DNA from 2 places in the Rhizobium sp. SG741 genome. Region 1 is predicted to be linked to the other one. Evidence: predicted binding sites of a transcription regulator. Region 1 holds the regulator's gene; the other holds the start of a gene.
The links. The regulator PhoB, encoded in region 1, activates phosphate uptake and scavenging genes when phosphate is short. The targets are predictions, from matches to a motif close to TGTCATNNANCTGTCAT.
Positions count from the first base shown of each region.

Region 1 (7,825 bases):
CACGATCGCGTCATCGATGATGTGGCGCAGATCGGCGGCCGCGACAGCCGAGAGATCGAGAAAGTGTTTCGGAGAAGCCATGTCCTCACCTGTACTCCAGAAAAAACAATAACGCCCGCATAGGGCAAGAACGCCCCGACTGCGGGCGTCGAACTTAGGCTGATTTCTTGACGCGGGCGGCGCGTACACGCTCGGCCGCACGCTCGATGCGAGCAAGACCTTCGCGCGCTTCCTCGGCGGTCACGACCAGCGGCGGCAGCAGGCGAATGACATTGTTGCCGGCCGGAACACCCAGCAGATGCTCGGCGCGGATCGCCTGCAGCAGATCCGCTTGCGGGATGGCTGCCTTGATGCCGAGCATGAGACCTTCGCCGCGGATGTCCTCGATGATATCCGGGAAGCGATCCTTGAGCGAAGCAAGGCCCTGGCGGAAGACCAGCGCCATATCACGCACATGCTCCAGGAAGCCATCGGCCAGCACGATATCGAGCACCGCATTGCCGACCGCCATGGCAAGCGGATTGCCGCCATAGGTCGACCCGTGCGTGCCGGCCTTCATGCCGGAGGCTGCCTCTGCCGTCGCAAGGCATGCGCCGAGCGGGAAACCACCGCCGATACCCTTGGCCACCGCCATGATATCGGGCTTGATGCCGGCCCATTCATGGGCGAAAAGCTTGCCCGTGCGGCCGACGCCGCACTGTACTTCATCGAGCACCAGGAGCAGACCGTGCTCGTCGCAGATATCGCGGAGACCGCGCAGGAATTCGTTGGTCGCCGGGCGGATACCGCCCTCGCCCTGCACCGGCTCGATCAGGATCGCAGCCGTCGCATCGGTGATTGCGGCACGAACCGCGTCAAGATCGCCGAAAGCCACCTGGTCGAAGCCGGGGGCCTTCGGGCCGAAGCCTTCGATATACTTTTCCTGGCCACCGGCAGCGATCGTCGCGATGGTACGACCGTGGAAGGCACCTTCGAAGGTGATGATATGGAACTTCTCGGGATGCCCGTTGGCAAACTGATAGCGCCGCGCCGTCTTGATGGCGCATTCCAGCGCTTCGGCGCCCGAATTGGTAAAGAACACCTTGTCAGCGAATGTGGCTTCCGTCAGCCGCTTCGACAGCTTCTCCTGACCGGGCACTTCGTAGAGGTTGGACAGGTGCCATACCTTGTCAGCCTGCGCCTTCAGTTCGGCCACGAGATGGGGATGCGCATGACCGAGCGAATTGACTGCCACACCGGCCGCGAAATCGAGGTAGCGTTCGCCATTTTCCGTGATCAGCCAGACGCCCTCGCCTCGCTCGAACCGCAGCGGAGCGCGCATATAGGTGTCATAAAGCGCCGCTGTCTCGGCCATGGCGTATCTCCTCGATCACAACCCTAAGGACCAATCGCTTCCTTTCCATGAAACGGGTCCGAAAAAATCAAAAATGCCGCCTTGCGGCGGCGTGGGCACTATTGATGTTTTGCACCGCGATGTCAACAAAACTGGCGATTTAGCAGGTGCGAGAGAGCGGCCGCAGCCGAACGGGATGCGTTGGCCGGATCATATTGCATAAATGCCACGCCAGGACAGCAAGTTGGGGAAAACCTCGAAATCGATTCCTCAAGATTCCCGCGACTCTTGTCACGGAGTCAGCCTCACACTAGGTTAAAAACCAATTGCTAGACTGCATGCGGCGGAACTAGTCACCACAATTTTAGAGCGTTTCGCGCCTCGATCCTATGCGGGGCAATGGTGAAGGATTCTGCCATCGGAAACGCGACAGCGGAGACAGGGCATGAATTGGACAGACGAACGCGTCGAGAAGCTTAAAAAGCTATGGTCCGAAGGGTTGAGCGCCAGCCAGATCGCGGCGCAGCTGGGCGGTGTCAGCCGTAACGCCGTCATCGGCAAGGTGCACCGCTTGAGCCTGCCGGGCCGAGCGAAGGCGGGCGGCACGGCGACCGCTGCCCGAACGCCGAAGCGCGGCGCCTCGGCGCCCCGCGCATCGAATTATACATCGCGCGTCGCAACCCGCACGGTTACCCGCCAGCAGGGCGCGACCATGCTCAAGGAAGAGATTGAGGTCGATGCGGTCAACGAGATCCAATATCGTCCGGCTGCCAACGTCGTCGTTCCGATCTCTCGGCGCCTCGTCCTGACCGAGCTGACGGAACGCACCTGCAAATGGCCCGTCGGTGACCCGCTGAAGGACGATTTCCACTTCTGCGGCAACGAGAGCCCGGATGCATCGCCCTATTGCGGCTACCATCAGCGCCTGGCCTACCAGCCGGTGCATGAACGGCGTCGGCCAGCTCAACCGCGCGGCTGAGATGCCCCATAGAGCAATTCCAGGAAAAGTGCGAAGCGGTTTTCCTGGAATTGCGTAAAAACAATAGCATAGAGCCGTCACGCGAGTCGGTGAAACGCGTAGCCGCTCTAGATCAGATAAACGAAACGGGCCGAAAGGCCCGTTTTCTGTTTCCGCCGCTATGTCGATGCCTGAACGGGCGTACCCGCTCAAGCTTCCATGGAGTAACCCGCACCGCGAACGGTGCGGATGACATCCTGCATATTGGAGAAATTGAGCGCCTTGCGCAGGCGGCCGACATGCACGTCGACGGTACGTTCGTCGACATAGATATCGTGTCCCCATACGCCGTCGAGCAGCTGCGAACGCGAGAAGACCCGGCCCGGCGAGGACATCAGGAACTCCAGCAGGCGGAATTCCGTCGGTCCCAGCCGCACTTCGCGGCTCTTGCGGTGAACGCGATGGGTCTCGCGATCCAGCTCGATATCGCCGCAACGCAGTACCGTGGAGAGAACCTCCGGGCGGGCGCGCCGCAGCATCGCCTTGACGCGGGCCATCAGCTCCGGCGTCGAGAACGGCTTGACGACGTAATCGTCCGCGCCGGTGGAAAGACCGCGCACGCGCTCGCTTTCCTCGCCGCGGGCCGTCAGCATGATGATCGGCAGGCGCTCCGTCTCCGGCCGCATACGCAGCCGGCGGCAGAGCTCGATGCCGGATACACCGGGGAGCATCCAGTCAAGGATCAGAAGATCGGGGATGCGCTCCTGGAGACGCAATTCGGCTTCATCGCCTCTGAGGATCGTATCGACCTCGAAGCCCTCAGCCTCGAGATTGTAGCGCAGCAGAACGCTGAGCGCTTCCTCGTCTTCTACAACAGCAACTCTCGGAACCATGCGCCTCTGGTCTCCTTTTCTTCGCTTCCAGATTATTCCGTCACCGCGCCAACGGTGTTGGCGGTATCATCCTTCGGGCGCTCGCCTTCTGGCTGGGCGCCGGTCGCCATGTAATAGATCGTCTCGGCGATGTTGGTGGCATGGTCACCGATGCGCTCGATGTTCTTGGCGCAGAAGAGAAGATGCGTGCAGGTGGTGATGTTGCGCGGATCTTCCATCATGTAGGTCAGCATCTCGCGGAAGAGCGAGGTGTACATCGCGTCGATTTCCTCGTCGCGCTCTCGGATCGACACAGCCTTGTCCGGCGAACGGGTGGCATAGACGTCAAGCACTTCCTTGAGCTGGCTGAGCGCCAGTTCGGAGAGATGCTCGATGCCGCGGGCAAGCCGCCGCGGAACGCCTGTGCCCTGCACGGCGATGACGCGCTTGGCGGTGTTCTTGCCGAGGTCGCCGACACGCTCCAGATCGGAAGCGATGCGAATCGAGCCCATGATCTCGCGCAGGTCGGCGGCCATCGGCTGCCGGCGGGCGATGGTGACGATCGCCTTGTCGCCGACTTCCCGTTCCGCATGATCGAGAATGACGTCGTCGGAAATGACCTTCTGCGCAAGACTGGTATCGCTTTGGACCAGTGCGCGAACGCTGTCGCTGACCATTTGCTCGGCCAGACCGCCCATTTCCGCAATGCGGCGCGTCAGGAACTTCAGGTCTTCGTCATAGGCAGAGAGAATGTGAGTGGAGACCATTTTTCTATCCTCAAGGTGAACTGTGTGAAAGGAGCCGCGCGCACGGCATCATCAACCAAAACGGCCCATGATGTAATCCTGCGTGCGGAAATCGTCGGGATTGGTGAACATTTTATCGGTATCGTTCTCCTCAACCAGATGGCCGAGATGAAACATTGCGGTGCGTTGCGAAACGCGGGCTGCCTGCTGCATGGAATGCGTCACGATGACGATGGTGAAGTTTTCCCGCAGCTCATGGATCAGATCCTCGACCTTTGCGGTTGCGATGGGGTCGAGCGCCGAACATGGCTCGTCCATCAGGATGACCTCTGGACTGACTGCGACCGCGCGAGCGATGCACAGACGCTGCTGTTGGCCGCCGGACAGGCTCGTGCCGGCATCATAGAGCCGATCCTTGACCTCGCCCCAGAGACCGGCTTTCTGCAGGCTGGTCTCGACGATATGCTCGAGATCGGCTTTCGAGCTGTGCAGGCCATGGATGCGTGGTCCGTAGGCGACGTTCTCGTAGATCGACTTCGGAAACGGGTTGGGCTTCTGGAAGACCATGCCGACACGCGCGCGCAGCTCCACGACATCGATGCTGTTGTCATAAACATCCTGATCGTCGAGCGTGATCTTGCCGGTGATGCGGCAGGTCTCGATCGTGTCGTTCATGCGGTTGAGGCAACGCAGGAAAGTGGACTTGCCGCAGCCGGAAGGACCGATCAGCGCCGTGACCGTATTGGCGCGAATGTTCAGGTTGACATCGAAGAGCGCGCGCTTGTCGCCGTAAAAGACCGAGACGTCCTGGCCGATCATCTTATAGGGGATCGTCATCATCTTCTTGGCTAATGCTCTTTCGCCCGCGGCTTCCGTCATCATGTTCATTTGGTCGCCCTCCCCTACCAGCGCCGTTCGAAGCGGCGCCGCAGCAGGATCGCGCCGATATTCATCGCAACGAGGAAGAAGAGCAGCACGATAATCGCTCCGGAGGTCCTCTCAACGAAGGCCCGCTCCGCTTCGCTCGCCCACATGTAGATCTGCACCGGCAGCGCCGTCGAAGGATCGAGCGGCGAGGCCGGATAGTTGGCGACGAAGGCGACCATGCCGATCAGAAGCAGCGGCGCCGTCTCGCCGAGCGCATGCGCCAGCCCGAGGATGGTGCCCGTGAGGATGCCCGGCATGGCGAGCGGGAGCACATGATGGAAGACCATCTGCATGCGCGACGCGCCAAGGCCGAGTGCCGCGCTGCGGATCGATGGCGGTACCGCGCGCAGTGCCGAGCGCGTGGCGATGATGATCATCGGCAGCGTCATCAGGCTGAGCACCAGCCCGCCGACCAGCGAGGCAGAGCGCGGCAGCCCCATCATGTTGATGAACACCGAAAGGCCGAGCAGGCCGTAGACGATGGAGGGCACCGCCGCGAGATTGTTGATGTTGACCTCGATCAGATCCGTCAGCCGGTTTTTTGGCGCGAATTCCTCCAGATAGATCGAAGCGGCGACACCGACGGGCAAGGCGAGCACGAGGACAGTCAGCATCAGATAGAGCGAGCCGATCAGCGCGACGCCGAGGCCCGCGGCCTCGGGGCGGCTCGAGTTACCCGAGAGGAAGAGACCGCTGTTGAAAGCTTCGTGCAGCGCGCCGCTGGCTGTCAGCTGCTTCATCCAGCCGAGCTGCCGATCGGAAACCTTGCGATCCTTCTCGTCGGCCGCCAGGTCGATCTGCCCCTTGTTGGCGGAGTCGATATTGGCGCTCGCAAGGAACGTCACATTCCCAGTCGTTCCGATGATCGAGGGATCGGCCATGATCTTGTTGCGCAGTGCAATCCGCGCACTGTCCGACACCATTGTCGTGGCTTCGCGCACGAGTACGCGATCGGAAGGATCGATGCCCAAGGCCTTCACCAGCGCATCGCGCATGAGGACCGGATAGTTGGCTGATATCAGCACCTTCGGATCGCTGGCGCGCTTGCCGGTGGGGTCGATGACTTTCTCGGTGAATTCGATCGGTAGGGTTATCGAGGTCTGCACGAAGGCGGTATAGCCGTTGCGGACCACGGTCGAGACAAGCGTGAGAAGGAAGACCAGGCCGAAGACTACGGCGGCGATGCCATAGGCCCGAAAGCGGCGCTCGGCGGCATAGCGCCGCTTGATGCCGATATCGCGCCGCGCCGGGGCGCCCGGCGTAAGCCCGCGCGGAATATTCTGTGACGGGGAGGATACGATGTCGCTCATTCGTATTGCTCCCTGTAGCGGCGGACGATGTAGAGCGCGTAGACGTTCAGGCAGAGCGTCAGGCAGAACAGCGTTATGCCGAGCGCGAAGGCGACCAGTGTCTGCGGCGAGGTGAACTCCAGATCGCCGGTCAACTGGTTGACGATTTTCACGGTAACCGTCGTCATGGGTTCGAAGGGATCGAACTGCATGCGAGCCGCGACACCGGCGGCCAGTACGACGATCATCGTTTCGCCGATTGCCCGCGAGGCGGTCATCAGCAGCGCGCCGACGATGCCCGGAAGTGCCGCCGGCAGCAAAACGCGCTTGACCGTTTCCGAGCGGGTGGCGCCAAGACCGAGCGAGCCATCGCGCAGCGACCGCGGCACGGCCATGATGATGTCGTCTGACAGCGAGGAGACATAGGGAATGAGCATGACGCCCATGACGAAGCCCGCCGTCAGGACGCTCTGCGCCTCGATGAAACTTGTATAGCTTCCCGCTAGCAGGCCATCGATCTCCGCCGAGATGTCTCTCAGGAACGGCCCGACCGTGACGAGGGCAAAGAAGCCGTAGACGATCGTGGGAATGCCGGCCAGCACTTCGAGCAGCGGCTTGGCGATCGAGCGCACGCGGGCCGAAGCATATTCGGCCATGTAGATGGCGGCGAACAAGCCGATCGGCACCGCGAACAACATGGCGACGAGACCGATATAGATCGTGCCGGCCAGCAAGGGTATCAAGCCGAAAGTTCCGGATATCTGTGAACCGGCACCGGTGAAGCGCGGATCCCAGACAGTGCCGAAGAAGAACTCATGGGCAGGTACCATGCTGAAGAAACGCGCCGCCTCCGAAAGCATCGAAAAGGCGATCCCGACCGTCGTCAGCACCGCAATGGAGGAGGCGACGATCAGGGCGCCGAGGATGACCTGCTCGACACGGTTGCGGGCGCGAAAACGCGGGGCGATGGCACGCAAGCCATGAACCGCGCAAAGCAACGACAGAAGGATCGCCGATGCGGACATCACCATCCGGCTGACTTCGCGCATGCCGCTATATTTGTTGGCGGCATCGATCATGTAACCCGTTGGGCGGACCGCGAGTGGCACGCCCTTCTGCGCCAGAAGCAACTGGAGATCGGCCGAGCCACCGTCAACCGCGGCGAGTTCCTGGCCATCGAGCAGGCGCATGCCGTGGGCAATGCTGCGCACCATGCCATAGCTGAGGTTAAGCTCCGCCTGCGGAAGGGTTCTCACCTCTTCCGGAAAGGACTTGACCACCAGGCGATCGATAATAATCGGGCTGACGATCAGCCAGACACAGACGAGCGCCAGGGCCGGCAGCACCGCCCAGATCGCGGCATAGGCGCCATGATAGCCGAGCCGGGAGTGCATCGAGGAAGACCTGCCGCCTGATAGCGCAGTCGCCCGCGCGCGCCCGAGCACGAAGGCAAGGGCACCAATGACCGACAGACACAACAACAGCAGCGATATGCTCATTCCCACTCCCCGGCGAACACCGGCGCGGATCAAACCCGCACCGGCGCATAGTCTCTATGCACTTACATGATCTTCCCGCCGGCGAAGTCCTTGCGGATCTGGTCGCGCTCGCCATCCGGAGCGGGCACGAGGCCATATTCCGCCAGCGGGCCGTCCGGTCCGATCATCTGATCGCTCGTGAAGAAATCGACATATTCCTTG
Region 1 covers NZ_JAAZQP010000003.1:387,954-395,778, reverse strand. The annotation lists gene argF (ornithine carbamoyltransferase) at 1-81, opposite strand, end outside; gene FHT29_RS10385 (aspartate aminotransferase family protein) at 155-1,354, opposite strand; gene FHT29_RS10380 (GcrA family cell cycle regulator) at 1,779-2,312, shown strand; gene phoB (phosphate regulon transcriptional regulator PhoB) at 2,501-3,184, opposite strand; gene phoU (phosphate signaling complex protein PhoU) at 3,217-3,930, opposite strand; gene pstB (phosphate ABC transporter ATP-binding protein PstB) at 3,982-4,797, opposite strand; gene pstA (phosphate ABC transporter permease PstA) at 4,812-6,146, opposite strand; gene pstC (phosphate ABC transporter permease subunit PstC) at 6,143-7,624, opposite strand; gene FHT29_RS10350 (substrate-binding domain-containing protein) at 7,687-7,825, opposite strand, start outside.

Region 2 (7,825 bases), on a different contig from region 1:
ATCGAATGGGGCCGGGACGGGTTAAAATCGTTTGAAAAATTGCTTATCCGGAAAATAGATCGAATTGCCCGATGCGTTTCACGATGCTTGCGGATCGACGATCCAGTTCAGCACCTTCCGCCAATCGGTCATGCGCACAGGCGTGCCATGGTTTCCTGTGGCAAAAAGCGTGAAACGTGTCGGGTAATGCGCCTTGTAGAGCTTCTCGAACAAGGCCTGCTGATCGGCCGCCGCATAGACCGGGTCTCTGCTGCCATGGGTGAACCATAGCGGCAGCTTTGCCTTGTAGAAGGCGCTTTTTGTGAAATCCGGGTCCGTCACACCGCTCAGAATCGCCATGCCCTTCAGGCGCTTGACGCTTTCGGCATCGCGGGTGATGCCCCAGCAGACGAAGCTGCCCATGGAGGCGCAGGTCAGGATGACGGGCTTGCCGCCGGATTGTTCATAGGAATAGCGGATCAACGCCGCGATATCGGCGACACCGGTGCTGTCGAAGCCTTTGACGCTCGGCGCATAATATGTGCCGCCATTCCTGTAGGCGAGGTTCTTCAGTCGGTTGAAGTTGCCACCGAAGGTGTCGTCGTTGGAGCCGAGCCGGCGGTCGCCACCGCGGCCGTGAATGAAAATGACGGTGAAGGCCTGGCCCGACGCCGGGCCGATCCGCGTGACGTCAAGCTTGCGGTCGCCGAGCTGCAGGGTCTCGTCCTGCTGGGCTTTCCAGCGGACGCCGGTATCGACATAAGCCGGCTTGACGCGCTTCTCGGGAATCTGGTCGCGGCTGTTGATATCCCGCATTTCCTGGTAATCGATCGTCTGGAACGCACCGTTGTCGTGACTTTCAAGAACGGTCTCATTGGAAAACAGCTCATCCTTGAAGGGTTTCAGCATGTCCGCGCTAGCGACAGACGCTGTCGCCAGAAGCAGGATGCTTGATATTGCGGTCAGGATCGACAAATGAGCTGTGGACATTCGCATGCGGACACTTCCTCCGATCAGCCTGCGGGCTTGCCATTCATCACCCGGCAACGCAAATCTTTTTTGAATCTGCCCCCTCATGGGGCGCCATCGCGCTTGTGTGCCGTTTCTGTCAGAATGACGATGATTCGCGAATAACAAGCGCAAATGCGATAATAAAGGGATCTGGCCCCACCAGGACAAATCTGAGCAGCTTAAAGTTCCATGGATAACAGCAACGATCTCTTCTCCGGACTACCCCGCGCGCCGAAGCCGAAAGCGGTGGAAAAGCCTGACGTCAAGGCGGAAAAGCCTGCAGCCGCTCCGTCACCGCGCGCTGCGCCGACAACATCTTCGGCCGAGGAATATGGCGCCAGCTCCATTCGCGTTCTCGAAGGACTCGAGCCGGTGCGCATGCGTCCCGGCATGTATATCGGCGGCACGGATGAAAAGGCGCTGCACCATCTCTTCGCCGAGGTGATCGACAATGCCATGGACGAAGCCGTCGCCGGCCATGCCGATTTCATCGAGGTCTATCTCGACCGGCAGGGATATTTGACCGTCACCGACAATGGTCGCGGCATTCCGGTGGAAAACCATCCGCAGGTGCCCGGTAAGTCGACGCTCGAAGTCATCATGACGAAGTTGCATGCGGGCGGTAAGTTCGACGGCAAGGCTTACGAGACGTCGGGCGGCCTGCACGGCGTCGGCGTTTCGGTAGTCAACGCGCTGTCGGACGATCTGGAAGTCGAGGTCGCCCGCAATCGCAAGCTCTATCGTCAGCGCTTTTCGCGTGGCCTGCCGACCGGCGGCCTCGAAGAACTGGGCGATATCCACAACCGTCGCGGCACCCGCGTCCGCTTCCATCCCGATCCGCAAATCTTCGGCGATCATGCCCGGTTCGATCCGGCCCGCGTCTTCCGCATGGCCCGTTCCAAAGCCTATCTGTTCGGCGGCGTCGAAATTCGCTGGAGCTGCGATGCCGAACTGGCGCCCGAAGGGGCTGATATTCCCGAAAAGGCGGTCTTCCATTTCCCGGGCGGCTTGAAGGATTACCTCAAGGCAACAATGGGCAACGAGTTCACCGTGACCCGCGAGATCTTCGCCGGCAAGTCGGAGAAGGAAAGCGGTCACGGCTCGCTGGAATGGGCAATCACCTGGTATGGCGGCGATCCGCAAGTCCATTCCTACTGCAATACCATCCCGACCCCTGAAGGCGGCACGCACGAGGCCGGCTTCCGTATCGCGCTCACCAAGGGCTTGAAGAGCTACGCCGAACTGACGCAGAACAAGCGTGCGGCCAATATCAGCACCGAAGACGTGATGATATCAGGCGTCGGCATGCTGTCGATCTTCATCCGCGAGCCGGAATTCGTCGGCCAGACCAAGGACAGGCTCGCATCCGTCGAAGCACAGCGTATCGTCGAAAACGCCTTGCGCGATCCTTTCGATCACTATCTCACCGACAATCCGACCGAAGCAGAAAAGCTGCTGGAATGGGTGATCGAGCGCTCCGAGGAGCGCATGCGCCGGCGCAAGGAAAAAGAAGTCAACCGCAAGTCGGCCGTGCGCAAGCTGCGCCTACCGGGCAAGCTTGCCGATTGTTCGCAGAACACCGCCGAAGGCGCTGAACTCTTCCTCGTCGAAGGTGATTCGGCCGGTGGCTCCGCCAAGCAGGCGCGCAACCGCATGAATCAGGCCATCCTGCCGCTGCGCGGCAAGATCCTCAACGTCGCCAGCGCCGGCCGCGAGAAGCTTTCCGCCAACCAGCAGATCGCTGACCTGGTCCAGGCTCTCGGCTGCGGCACGCGGTCGAAATATCGCGAGGAGGATCTTCGCTATCAGCGCATCGTCGTCATGACCGATGCCGACGTCGACGGTGCGCACATCGCCTCGCTGCTGATTACCTTCTTTTATCAGGAGATGCCCGAACTGGTCCGCGGTGGCCACCTTTTCCTGGCTGTTCCGCCGCTCTATAAGATCACGCAGGGTTCGAAATCCATCTATGCCCGCGACGACGCCCACAGGCTGGAGCTGATGGAGAGCGAATTCAAGGGCAAAGGCAAGGTCGAAATCAGCCGATTCAAAGGCTTGGGCGAAATGCTTCCTGCCCAGCTCAAGGAAACGACGATGGACCCCTCGAAACGCACGCTATTGCGTGTCGTGATCGACGAGGTCGATTTCGAAGGCACGCGCGACGCCGTCGACAATCTGATGGGCACCAAGGCTGACGCTCGCTTCCGCTTCATTCAGGAACGCGCGGCATTCGCGGAGAATCTCGATATTTGACCGCAGCAGCAGATCGCCGCGGGCAATGACTCCCGGCGATATTTTATTGAACTGACGGATATTCGTTACGAAGCCGTCATGGACGGATGCGTAGATGGCGGCATGGCCTTGAATGCCATCATCCCATTCATCCGGATTTGTTTTATCCCTATGCTGAAGCCTTTTTTGACGACTGTCGCCGCCGTTCTGCTTTTCGGCCACGCCGCTCATGCCGCCGATATCGGCGCTACCATCGACGTGCCCTGCCCCTTCGGCGACTGCAAGGCCGGCATCAGCCTTTCCTATCTCGGCAACTACGATATCCCGACCGGTTTCATGGAAAATGGAGTAGAGGTTGGTGGCCTTTCGGGCATCGATTTCGATCCGTCCACCGGCCGCTATATCTCAATCAGCGATGACCGCTCCGAGAAGGCCCCGGCGCGCTTCTACGATCTCGATATCGATGTGAGCGTCAGCGGCCTGAAAGGGGTAACGGTTGTCGATCATGTCAACTTGAAGGACAAGGATGGCCAGCCTTTCGCTTTGCGAAAGGTGGATGCCGAATCCATTCGCTTCGGCAAGGACGGCATCTATTGGAGTAGCGAAGGCGACGGCAAGGCGCTGTCGCCGCCCTTCGTGCGCGTTGCCAACCGCGATGGCAGCTTCGTGCGCGAACTTCCCTTACCGGTCGGATTTGCTCCCACAGCCAACAAGAGCACCGGCATCCGCGACAACCTCGCATTCGAAGGCCTGGCCCTTCTCTCCGGTGGCGATCTGCTGGTCGGCACGGAATCCGCGCTTTACCAGGATGGACCGATCACGACGCTGACCGCCGGCGCGCTCGCCCGCCTCATCCGTTACGATGCGGCAAGCGGCGAGCAGAAGGCGCAATATGTCTACCCGATCTCGCCCATACCGCAGGCGCCCTCCATGGCAAGCGGCTGGAATGACTTCGGCATGTCCGAGATCATGGCGCTTGACGATCGCCACCTCCTGTCGATCGAGCGCGGCTATGCGCAAGGTGTCGGCAATTCGGTCGTGATCAACATGTTCGATCTCGATGGTGCGACCGATGTTTCGAACATCCCTTCCCTTGCTAAGACCGATCAGCGGATCGTGCCTGTGCGCAAGGTACAGATCATGGATCTGCGCGCGCTGGGCCTGGCACCCGACAATATCGAAGGCATTACTTTCGGCAAGGCGAAGGATGGCACGGACGTATTGATCCTCGTCGCCGACAACAATTTCAACCCGACGCAGAAGACCCAGTTTTTCGCCTTCAAGGTGATCCGCCGTCCCTCGTGACGCCTTTCTTATTCGCGTGCCAGTCGTGTTACTGTCACGGCGACGGAATAAAGAGCCTTTCAGGCTGGTGCTCTTGAAACAGCCTAGATCATACCCCATAACCGGTTGATCTAATAAAGAGGGGCGAAGTAAGTCGGGTGGGTGTATTTGAACGTCATAAGCCTAAGGAGCATCGGTGGCTAGGGTCGAGCGCACATGCGCGCATGCCGCTCATTCCATCCATTTCCGCGGCGCGCTGGCTGCTTATTCTGATCGCTATTGCCGGCATCTATTTCTTCTACGGTTTTCTCGTTCCGGTTATGGCCGCTGGGGTCATCGGCTTCGCCACATGGCCGCTTTACAGCGATCTGGTGCGCCGCACCGGCGGAAACACGACGATTGCGGCTACTATCGCCATCATCTTCATCGTCACGTTTCTAGTGCTGCCGATCATTCTTTCTGCCGTCTATATGGCCGGCGAAGTGCGCGAATGGTTCGGCTGGGCCGTCCATGTCAACCGCGACGGTGCGCCGACGCCGCAATGGATTTTGGCGCTGCCCCTCGTTGGCCCATGGCTTGGCGATCAGTGGACGCAATATATCGGTAGTCCTGGCTCCATCGGTGAACTGGCGCAACTCATCAGTGGCGCGCATATCGGCAATATCTACAGGGCCGTACTTGCGGCCGGTGGCAGTGCCTTCCACGTCGTGCTGACCTTGCTGTTCATGCTGATAGCCCTGTTCTTCATCTATCGCGATGGTTCGACATTCGTTCGTCAGGTCGATCTGCTCGGCGAGCGAATCCTTCCGAACCGCTGGGAGCGGATCTCACGTGTCGTGCCGGCGACGATCAGTTCGACCGTCATGGGCATGACGCTGATCGCCATCGGCGAGGGTGTCGTGCTTGGCGTGGCCTATTGGATTGCCGGTGCCCCGTCGGCGATCACGCTCGGTGTTCTCACAGGCGTGATGGCCCTCGTGCCGGGCGGCGCGCCTCTCTCGATGTCGCTTGTTTCGATTTATCTTGTCGCCAGCGGCTCGTTTTGGGCGGGCATCGCGTTGTTTCTTTGGGGGACGATCGAGCTGTTCATCGTCGATAAGACGCTTCGCCCGAAGCTTGTCGGCGGCCCGATCAAGCTGCCCTTCCTGCCGACTTTCTTCGGCCTGGTCGGCGGCGTGAAGACCATGGGTTTCCTCGGCCTCTTCATCGGTCCGGTGCTAATGGCGATCATCGTCGCCATTTGGCGCGAATGGATTCGCGAGGCGGAATTGACCGAGGAACAGCATGCGCAGGAGCCGGAACTGCAGCTGCATGTTCGAGACGGTTCTGACGGGTGAGTTCCACGCTTACTCTTTCGTCAGTCGTTTTTCCATGAACAGGCTCAGCGGATCTGGCTGGTAGCTGCCGAAGGCGGCAATCTCGTGATAGCCGAACCTTCTGTAAAGGCCGATCGCTTCCGGCTGATATATGCCGGTTTCGAGCCGAACTGCCCTAAGGTTTCTTTCGGCCGCTGCCGCTTCGAGCGTCTCCATCAGCTTGCGGGCGACACTGCGGCCCCTGGCGACGGGATCGACGAACATGCGCTTGATTTCCGCCGTGCCATCGCCTGCTTCCACCAGGGCGCAGCACCCGACGATATCTCCCGCGATCCTGGCAACCCAGAAGGTCACGCCTGGCTTTTCCAGTGATGCCAAATCGAGCATGTGATTGCTTTCAGCGGGATAGAGTGATTCCACATAAGCGTTCGACATATCGAGAAGACGGACGACGCCATCCTGGCGCGGGCATTCGATAGCAATAGTCAGCGGCAAGACGCACCTCGAAGATAAGATGCGCGCTGAATATCACGCGGCCGCGAGGGTCGCCAGCGCGGCGAAACTGCGCGCCGTCTGCCGCCTTTCGGCGTTTGCGAGCTTTTCCACCATATCGAGCAGTTGCATGGTCGCGGCGGGCGGCTGCTCGGCAAGGCGGAATTTGCGTATCAATCGCGCAGAAACATTTTCCAGCATGGCCGCGCCGTTCTCGCGTGATGCCTCGCGCCAGATCAGCGTCGCCTCCACGAAGACGGTGCTGATATCGCGGGATAATCCTGCGCTCTCGTAAAGCGCGCGAATGGCGTATACGCGACCTCTTGACAGAATGGAGCGCACGCGGCGTTCGTCGCAGCCGGAAAGATTGGTGATCGCGCCAGCGAAGAAATCGACCTTGCCGGAGCATAGCGCATGCATCAGGAAAGCTGGCGTCAGCCAGCCCCTGTGCCTGAGATGCTCCACCAGGTCAGGCAAATGATCATGTTGAGCTGAGCCGGCGATGGCGACGGTTGCCGATTCGGTGGCCTCGCGCGTCACCTGCTGCAGCCTGTGGCTGCCGACCGTCGCCTGTATCAGGCTTGAGCCAGACAGGGCCTCGCTGACGCGATGCATCAGCAGGTGCCGAATATCGGACGACAAGGCATCGCGGGACAAAAGCAGGCCGCGTATATCGGCACAGTCGCCGAACCGCTCCGCTATCCGCTTCAGCGAAGCGTGCGGAAGCAATGCGCCGTCATTCTCCAGAAGACACAGGATTTCGGCTTCTCCGCCGATTTCGCAGAGTGCTGCACAGACCGTTCTCGGCACATGCCCGCGAGAAGCGATCAAGACGCGCGTCACGTCACTACCGCGCAGTGCGAGATCGACCAGATCGGCATCGGTAAATACCGGCGAGAAGAGAATGACCTGACCCGCGATTTCGGGCTGATCCTCGGCAAGGGACAAGATCACGTTACGCGGCGCATTCGCCGAGGCAGCGACCGCCTCCGCAAGCGAGAGCCGCACGCGCGGCGACGGATCATCAAGCAGATAGGTCATGGCCATTTCTGCGGCGGTGCGTTCTTCCCTTGGCATTTCCGATTGCAGATAGGCTCGACCGAGCGCATTGGCCGCCCTTGCCCTGTTCTCTGCTTTGGCGGTTTCGGCCCAGCGAAGAAATGCTTCTATGATCACGTAACGCCCCGATATCAGCGAGACGATTCCCGCCGCGCAAACTCATATTCTCCACGTTACCGGGGAAAGGTTTACGGCGCGTTTACCTTATTTATTAACCACTAATGCTTGCAGGCGTATCAAGGTGCCTTGGGCCGTATCATCTCGAAGACATCGCTGCCTTCGCTGTAATCCATATAGCCCATGCGCGCGACCGGCCGCGCAAGCGCCATATCAAGCCTTCCATCTCGGATGATCGTCTCGTCGATATGGATGCCGACCACTTGGCCGATGACCATAATATTTTCCGAAACCTCCCCATCGAGACCTTTGGGCTGAAGGATTTCGGTTGCCCG
Region 2 covers NZ_JAAZQP010000004.1:315,850-323,674, forward strand. The annotation lists gene FHT29_RS13050 (alpha/beta fold hydrolase) at 79-975, opposite strand; gene parE (DNA topoisomerase IV subunit B) at 1,180-3,243, shown strand; gene FHT29_RS13060 (esterase-like activity of phytase family protein) at 3,394-4,527, shown strand; gene FHT29_RS13065 (AI-2E family transporter) at 4,665-5,843, shown strand; gene FHT29_RS13070 (GNAT family N-acetyltransferase) at 5,853-6,317, opposite strand; gene FHT29_RS13075 (DUF2336 domain-containing protein) at 6,351-7,505, opposite strand; gene FHT29_RS13080 (flavin reductase family protein) at 7,610-7,825, opposite strand, start outside.
Region 2: a site for PhoB is predicted at 3,307-3,323, ahead of FHT29_RS13060 (esterase-like activity of phytase family protein). Genes of this name have one in related genera too.